Sporocytophaga myxococcoides DSM 11118: one gene and its partner. The main gene of each other region encodes a partner of the protein of the gene in region 2 in a complex. Links are inferred from orthologs where the notes say so. Each region holds a gene or a part of one and is shown on either strand. Other genes may lie near its edges.

Region 1 (4,079 bases), on a different replicon or contig from region 2:
ACACCAAAATCTTTTAATAATTCAATGAGTTTGTTAACATCGATAATGTCCGGTACATTATGAATAGTAACAGGTTCCGGAGTTAATAAAACAGCACAAAGGATCTGAAGCGCTTCGTTTTTAGCTCCCTGAGGATAAATGTCTCCTTTAAGACGTTTACCACCGATAATTTCAAATGAAGCCATTACTTAGTTTTTTCTTCTTTTATCCTTAGAGTATTTATTGTCTCTGTTGTCCCTGTTATCTCTATCGCCTCTGTCTCCTCTATTGTCCCTGTATTCTCTGTTGTCTCTACTATTATTATCTCTGCCACGGAATTCTCTTTTGTATCCATTGCCATTTGAATTGCCACCGCTTTGATTGCTGGTTTTTGGCTCACGCATCTCTTTTACGTGGGAATCAAAAAGATTATTAGCTTTGATTTTTTCAGCATTGATTGGCAGCTTGTTTTTAGACATCGTTATAAGCTGCTCAATGATAATATCGTCTGTAATGTTTTCTTTATTCCAGGTCTGATAAAATCTTTTCATCAGCTTACCTATATAGATTATAGCTGCTTCCTGATCGTCTTTATCATCTAGTTGCAATGCTTTTGCAATAAGCAATTCTATATTTTTCCCGTAGTGTTTATAATAAAGCAGGTTGTTATTATAACCAACGGTCATTGGTCTTTTTCCAAGCAATGATTTTTCAGGCATTGGAAAAGGAGTTTCTACATCGAGTTTAAAATCAGACATGATATAAAGATGGTCCCAAAGTTTTCCGAAATCCTGGGTATCTCTCATGTTTGGATTTATCTGCTTCATTAGCTCGATAAGCGTTTTGGCATAACGTCCTCTCTCTTCGCGGTCTGGTATGCTTATCACATAATCAACAAGCTTTTGAATATTTCTTCCGTATTCTTTTAAAACAATGCCTGTTGAAGGATCTGGTATCTCCATAATGTAGTGTTAGATTGCGTGCTTAAAAATAATATTAATACTAGGTAGTGTGAATTTTTAGTTTAGCGAAACTTAAAATAAGTGTCTTTTCACCATGATCGTTAAATTCAATGACGGCTTTTCGGTCAGTTCCGGATACATCCATTGCTTTTACCGTGCCATATCCAAACTTTAGATGTTCTACTCTCATTCCTGGTTTTAACTGCGATGTATCACTGGGTTTAAAATCCGGAGAAGGGATGTAGTTACTCTTTGGTTTACTTAAAACCGGTGAAGCGGTTTTTGGTTTAGCTTTTATTACCTGAGAGGAAGAAGTTGTTGCTGCAGCCGGTGCCGCACTCGGCTCTGGTCTTGCTCTTCTGCTGATATTCAGGTATTGAGGGTCTAATTCATTTAAGAATCTGCTAGGCTCACATTCTTTCAATCTGCCGAAACGATATCTTGTAGCTGCAAAAGAAAGGCAAAGATTACTTTGTGCACGTGTGATCGCTACGTAGAATAACCTTCTTTCTTCTTCCAGATCAGCTCTGCTGCTCAACATCATCTGGGAAGGGAATAACTCTTCTTCCATCCCTACGATATAAACGCTTTTAAACTCCAGTCCCTTTGCCGAGTGAATGGTCATAAGAACAATAAAGTCATTGTCTTTGTCCTTTTCCTCTTCAATATCCGTCAAAAGAGATATTTCCTGAAGAAAAGAACCTAACTTTTTATCTTCAATATTGGGGTTGTCTACAAATTCCTTAATACCGTTCAAAAGTTCTTGAACGTTTTCATACCTGCTTAGCCCTTCAACAGTTTTATCCTCATACAATTCTTTCAGTATTCCTGAAGACTGAGCCACTTCAATTGCTGTTTCAAAGGCGTCCTTGTTTTCAGCAAGTCGCATGTAGTTTTTAATCTGTACAACAAATCCCTCAATGGCAGCGGCAGCTCTTCCCGGTATAATTGAATGTACGTTATTTAAAACATCCCAAAGTGAGGCGCCTTGCTCTTCGGCGGTTACCAAAAGTTTGGATACTGTCGTATCTCCAATTCCCCTCTTAGGATAGTTGATGATTCTTCTTAAAGCTTGCTCGTCATTTGGGTTAAGGGTAAATCTTAAATAAGCAACAAGGTCTTTAATCTCTTTTCTTTGATAGAAAGACAAACCTCCAACTACTTTGTATTTAAGATTCATTCTCCTCAAGGCCTCTTCAAATGCTCTTGACTGAGAGTTGGTTCTGTAAAGGATTGCAAAATCTTTATTCTTAAGCTGGTGAGCCATTTTTTCTTCAAAAATTGCTGTGGCTACCATTCGTCCTTCTTCATTGTCAGACGTAGCTTTGATGATCTCTATCAGTTTACCTGTTTCGTTTTCAGTAAAAACGTTTTTCTTAAGCTGTGCTTTATTTTTACCTATTACAGAGTTAGCTGCATTAACAATAACCTTAGTAGATCTATAGTTTTGTTCCAGTTTATATACCTGTAACTCCGGATAATCTTTTTCAAAGTTCAGAATATTCTGAATGTCAGCTCCACGGAATGCGTAAATACTCTGAGCATCGTCTCCAACTACACAAATGTTACGATTTTTTGCGGAAAGCTTCTTTGTAATACTATACTGGCTTAGGTTTGTATCCTGAAACTCATCTACCAACACATATTTGAATATATTCTGGTATTTATTAACCACATCGATATGGTTTTTAAACAGAATGTTAGTGTTAAAAAGCAAATCGTCAAAATCCATTGCTCCAGCTTTGAAGCATCTGTCCTGGTACAGTTTGTACAATTTGCCCATTTCAGGCCTCATAGCCGAAGCATCATCCGCCATAAAATGTGGATTGTTCAGATATTCCTGAGCTGAGATCAGACGGTTTTTGGCTCCTGAAATCCGGGCTAAAACGGTACTTGGCTTATAAAGCTTTTCATCTAGGTATTGCTCCTTGACGATTTGCTTGATAAGTGTTTTTGAATCGTCTGAATCGTAAATTGTAAAATTGCTTGTATATCCTATTTTCTCTGCCTCTGCTCTTAAAATTCTAGCGAATACAGAGTGAAAGGTTCCCATCCAAAGTCCTCTGGCTTCCGGACCGACAACCTTCTCAATTCTTTCCCGCATTTCCTTTGCGGCTTTATTGGTAAAGGTAAGGGCCAGGATATTGAATGGATCTACCCCTTTTTGTATAAGGTTGGCAATCCTGAAAGTTAATACTCTGGTTTTACCTGATCCAGCGCCAGCAATAATCATGCTCGGGCCTTCAGTATTAATAACAGCGTCTTTTTGGGAGGGATTAAGTGTTTTTATATAATCCATTTGGGCTTGCTAATCTAGTTTGCAATTTACAATATATTTCTCTTCAAATCCCATTTAAAGTTTTGAATTATATAAAACTTATAATTTTGAATCCGGAGAGGATATTAGGAGATTATGAATTGATAATTTTTTAAATTAAGGGATAAAATAAGATTTCTCCCTGAAGACATTATTTACATTCAGACTTTTCAGTACTTAATAGGAAACACCTTCTGAAATAGATTGGTTTCGCTAATTTTCTAGTCAAAAGTCAGAAATAAACTTTTATTTGATTTTATTAATTGGTTGATTTTTAATTGTATATAATAGTTTATGGATTTGAAGCCATTTCCCCAAAAAGAAAACTTGTTGATTTTTGATATCGATGGTACACTTACTGATTCTGTGTTTGTACACCAGTCTGGATTTAAGAACGCCCTGAAATATTCTGGGATATCGGATTATGACAGTAATTTTTCAGGATATAAACACCATACTGATTCATTTATCTTTAAGACAATTTTTGAATCCTATCAGAAATGCCCCTGTACAGAAACAGATATAAAGAATTTTAGCCATGCATTATACCAAGAGATTCAAAAGGAGCTTGATGCTAAATCAATTGGGGAGATAGATGGCGCATTAAAATTTATAAATTATATTTTATTTGAATCTGATTTTGCGTTGGTTTATGCAACAGGATCTTTGGAGAAACCTGCTTTATTAAAATTGGCACATACTGGTTTCCCTTTAAGTGAATCTCTGCTTGTTAGTTCTGATAAGCTACAAACCCGGGAGGAAATAGTAGAAGCCTCAATTATTAGGGCAATGGGGTATTTTGAAAATCAAAGATTCGATAA
Region 2 (4,088 bases):
AGAGCTCTAGAGGCTTCTGACGTCTGTATCATCATCATTGATTCCAAGAATGGACTGGAAACTCAGGATCTAAATATAATCGGACTTGCCAATAGAAACAGGAAAGGAATAGTACTCCTGGTCAACAAATGGGATTTGATTGAGAAAGATACCAATACGGCTAAGAAATTCGAAGATCAGATCAGGTCAGAACTGGCGGGTATGGACTTTATTCCAATTATTTTTGTGTCTGTTTTAAATAAACAGAGGATTCATAAGGCAATAGAAACAGCAATTGACGTTTATGAAAGTAGAAACAAGAAGGTTTCAACCTCTGCTTTGAATGAGGCTTTATTACCTGAAATTGAAAGATATCCCCCTCCTGCTTTGAAGGGTAAGCATATCAAGATCAAATACATAACGCAGTTGCCGACACATTCTCCTACGTTTGCGTTTTTCTGCAATCTGCCTCAGTATATAAAAGCACCGTACGCAAAGTTTCTTGAAAATAAACTAAGAGAACACTTTGGATTTGAAGGTGTCCCTGTTAATATCGTATTCAGAAAAAAATAATTTCACTACCTATGAAAAAGATTTTATTTGGAAGCTTGTTTATTTTAGCGGTTGCGATGATTTCTTCTTGCGAGGAAAAATCCAAATCTGAAAAAGCACTTGATAAACTGAAAGAAAAATCCGAGGAAGCTGCTGAGGCAACCGGCGAAGCTGCTGAAGCGACAGCAGAAGAGGGAGAAAAGGCTGGAAAAAAAGCAAAAAAGAAGTTGAAAAAACTGCTAGAAGATTAGTTTATTGTGGAAGTGGGAACATATTTTTTTTTTAAAAAAATCCCATTTTTCCTTTTGCGATTTAAAAATATCTATATATTTGCATCTTAAATCTAAATTAAAAGTTTTAATTACTATGAGAAAATTATTTGCGTTATTATTCGTAGCTGGTACATTATCATTCGCTTCTTGCTCTGAGAAAAAAGCTGAAGAGGCTGCAACTACTGAAACTGTTGACACTGCTCACGTTGAAGAGGCTCCAGTTGCTCCAGTAGATACAACTGCTGCTGCTCCTGCTGACACTACTGCTGCTGCTCCTGCAGAAGCTCCAGCTGCTCACTAATTAGTGACCTCTGGTCAAAAGACATTCAAAAAAGCCCTGGTTAGACTAGGGCTTTTTTATTTGTATCAATTGAAAAAAGCTTTAGAATAATTTCAACAGATTACCTAAAGCTTTGTATTCTTGACAGAATTCTATTTTGATTTTTTGGCTTTTTTTCCGGTTTCGCTACTTTTCTTCTCTTGCTGTTGTACACTTCCAGAATCATTCTTTTCTGCAAGCTTTTTTAACTCAAATAATTCATCACGCAAACGGGCAGCTTCCATGAAGTCCATTTCTTTTGCTGCTTTTTCCATTTCCTTCTGTGTTCTCTGAATCATCTTTTCCAGCTCAGGTTTGCTCAGATATTGCAATACCGGATCTGCGGCAAGATCTTTATGTTCTTCCTGAACATAGTATGTTCTGGTCTCTTTTCGGGAATCTGCAACTTTGGTTTGGCCAAGAATTTCCTCGCGGCTTTTCAATACTGTTTTAGGAGTAATATTATGTTGTTTATTATACTCCATTTGAATTGCCCGACGTCGGTTTGTTTCTTCAATAGAAAGGCGCATTGAATCAGTGATTTTATCTGCATACATAATCACTTTACCATTTTCATTTCGCGCAGCCCTACCAATAGTTTGAATCAGTGATCTTTGATTTCTGAGGAAACCTTCTTTGTCTGCATCCATTATGGCGACCAGGGAAACCTCTGGTAAATCCAGACCTTCCCTAAGAAGGTTGACACCAACAAGCACATCGAAAACACCAAGACGCAATTCTCTCAATATCTCAACCCTGTCAAGTGTTTTTACTTCAGAATGTATATAGCGGCATTTGACGTTAACCTTTGAAAGGAATTTAGTCAGCTCTTCCGCCATCCTTTTGGTTAGGGTGGTTACAAGCACTCTGTCATTCGCCTTTACGCGTTCGTGTATTTCATCCAAAAGATCATCTATCTGATTTCCGCTAGGTCTTACATCTATCAGTGGGTCAAGCAACCCTGTCGGTCTGATGATCTGTTCTATTACTACACCATCACACTTTCTCAATTCATAGTCAGCAGGTGTTGCGCTGACATAGATGGTTTGCGCTGCCATGGTTTCAAATTCATTGAAGGTAAGTGGCCTGTTATCAAGCGCAGAAGGCAGACGGAATCCATAATCGACAAGGTTTACCTTTCTGGAACGGTCTCCTCCCCACATAGCTCTTATCTGAGGAACTGTTACATGGCTTTCGTCTATAACCATCAGAAAGTCAGAAGGGAAATAATCCAGCAGACAGAATGGTCTGTCGCCCGGATTTCTCCTGTCAAAATATCTGGAGTAGTTTTCTATACCGGAACAGTAGCCAATTTCCCTCATCATCTCCATATCAAACTCGGTACGTTCCTGTATCCTTTTGGCTTCAAGGTGACGTTGCTCGAATTCGAATAACTTCACTTGTTTCACCAGATCATCCTGAATTTCAGTTATAGCTTGTTTCAGGGCATCTTTACCAGTTACAAAAAGATTTGCAGGGTACAGGTTAAAAAACTTTTCATCATTCAGCTTTTTTCCTGAATATGGATCAATTCTCTGAATGGCTTCAATCTCGTCTCCCCAGAAAATAATTCTGTAAGCAAAGTCAGCATAAGCCGGAAAGACATCAACGGTGTCTCCTGTAACACGGAAAGTACCACGTTTGAATTCTGCAGTAGTTCTGTTATAAAGAATTTCTACAAAAGAGTAGAGGAGCTTATTTCTGGAGACTTTTTCTCCTTGTACTACTGTTACTATATTCTTTCCAAACTCTTCAGGATTTCCAATACCATATATACAAGAGACGGATGCGACTACAATAATATCTCTTCGTCCGCTCATAAGTGCTGAAGTGGCAGCAAGTCTGAGCTTTTCAATCTCTTCGTTAATGGAGAGGTCTTTCTCTATATATAAATTGGAAGAAGCGATATAGGCTTCGGGCTGGTAGTAATCGTAGTAGCTGATGAAATATTCAACCAGATTATCAGGAAAGAAATGCTTGAATTCGCCATAAAGCTGAGCAGCCAGTGTTTTATTGTGGCTTAGAATCAGCGTTGGCTTCTGCACTTCCTGAATAACATTGGCTATGGTAAAAGTTTTTCCTGAACCGGTAACCCCAAGTAATGTCTGAGCAGGTTCACCTTTATTGACTCCGTCTACAAGTTTGGATATGGCCTTGGGCTGATCGCCTGTTGGCTTATAGTGTGATGTTATGTTAAACAATTGAGCTCCTTTGTTTAGGTTATAAAAAAACATTGTCACAACCTCGGTAACACAAGCGAGTTGCTAACTGTTCCATATTTCCCAGGCTTTTTCAGCCTGGAGATGCAGCATTTCAAGTCCGTTTTTTGTCTTGGCTCCCTGAGTAGCACCTTTTTTCATGAAAAGGGTCTCTTCGGGGTTGTAAACAAGGTCAAACAGGTAATGTTTTTCTGTAAGAAATTCGTAAGGAATTGCCGGACAAGCGTCAACTTTAGGGTACATTCCGAGTGGAGATGTATTGATGATAAGTCTGAATTCTGCAAGCAAAGTGGCGTTCACATCTTCATAGCTAAGCAGGTATTCACTTCCGGATCTGGAAACCATTTTAAAAGGAATGCCGAGATCATCCAATGCCGCAATTACAGCTTTGGCTGCTCCACCAGTTCCAAGTATCAATGCTTTCAGAGATTTTGGGTCTTCGTTTCCAAGAAATTTTATAAGAGAGTTTCTAAATCCGTAATAATCGGAATTATATCCTTTTAGCTTATTTCCATTTATTACTTTAATGACATTGACAGCGCCGATTTTTCTGGCAGCAGGATCCAATTCATCCAGCATAGGAATCACAGCCTCTTTATGAGGAATTGTCACGTTCAAACCTTTTAGCTGAGACTGGGCTGAAATAACAGAGGGAAGCTCGGTGGCTTCCCTTATTTCAAATAGTTCGTATCTGCAATTTTGTATTCCCTCTTTCTCAAACTTTTCACTGAAATAGCGCTTGGAAAA

The links.
Region 1: the proteins of uvrB (region 2) and K350_RS0108115 are in contact, whole or in part, in a crystal structure (PDB 7EGT), measured with the Thermus thermophilus proteins. The link is inferred for Sporocytophaga myxococcoides DSM 11118 from one-to-one orthologs. Residues at the interface, in WP_096411307.1 of Thermus thermophilus: Glu23, Leu25, Arg26, Asp27, Gly28, Glu29, Arg30, Phe31, Arg55, Glu326, Asp327, Phe328, Glu379, Ser382, Gln383, His398, Gly400, Arg401; in WP_096412145.1 of Thermus thermophilus: His654, Arg656, Phe657, Gln666, Asp668, Glu669, Lys680, Arg681, Leu682, Ser683, Lys685, Tyr686, Ala687.

The regions. Positions count from the first base shown.
Region 1 is NZ_AUFX01000005.1:500,476-504,554, forward strand. What follows is about bases 612-3,552. They hold K350_RS0108115 (ATP-dependent helicase), read right to left. Parts: upstream 3,241-3,552; coding sequence 982-3,240; downstream 612-981. Other genes in these bases: K350_RS27935 (DUF4290 domain-containing protein), read right to left, coding at 612-941. In the rest of the region: murA (UDP-N-acetylglucosamine 1-carboxyvinyltransferase), read right to left, coding at 1-185; more of K350_RS27935, read right to left, coding at 189-611; K350_RS27940 (HAD family hydrolase), read left to right, coding at 3,553-4,079. UniProt on the Escherichia coli protein: A helicase with DNA-dependent ATPase activity. Unwinds DNA duplexes with 3'-5' polarity. Translocates on single-stranded DNA with 3'-5' polarity. Initiates unwinding more efficiently from a nicked substrate than double-stranded DNA.
Region 2 is NZ_AUFX01000012.1:56,149-60,236, forward strand. Bases 797-3,746 are described here. They hold uvrB (excinuclease ABC subunit UvrB), read right to left. Parts: upstream 3,357-3,746; coding sequence 1,236-3,356; downstream 797-1,235. Other genes in these bases: K350_RS0115565 (hypothetical protein), read left to right, coding at 898-1,104; K350_RS0115575 (shikimate dehydrogenase family protein), read right to left, coding at 3,387-3,746. Also shown: ribosome biogenesis GTPase Der, read left to right, coding at 1-552; K350_RS0115560 (hypothetical protein), read left to right, coding at 564-782; more of K350_RS0115575, read right to left, coding at 3,747-4,088. UniProt on the Escherichia coli protein: The UvrABC repair system catalyzes the recognition and processing of DNA lesions. A damage recognition complex composed of 2 UvrA and 2 UvrB subunits scans DNA for abnormalities.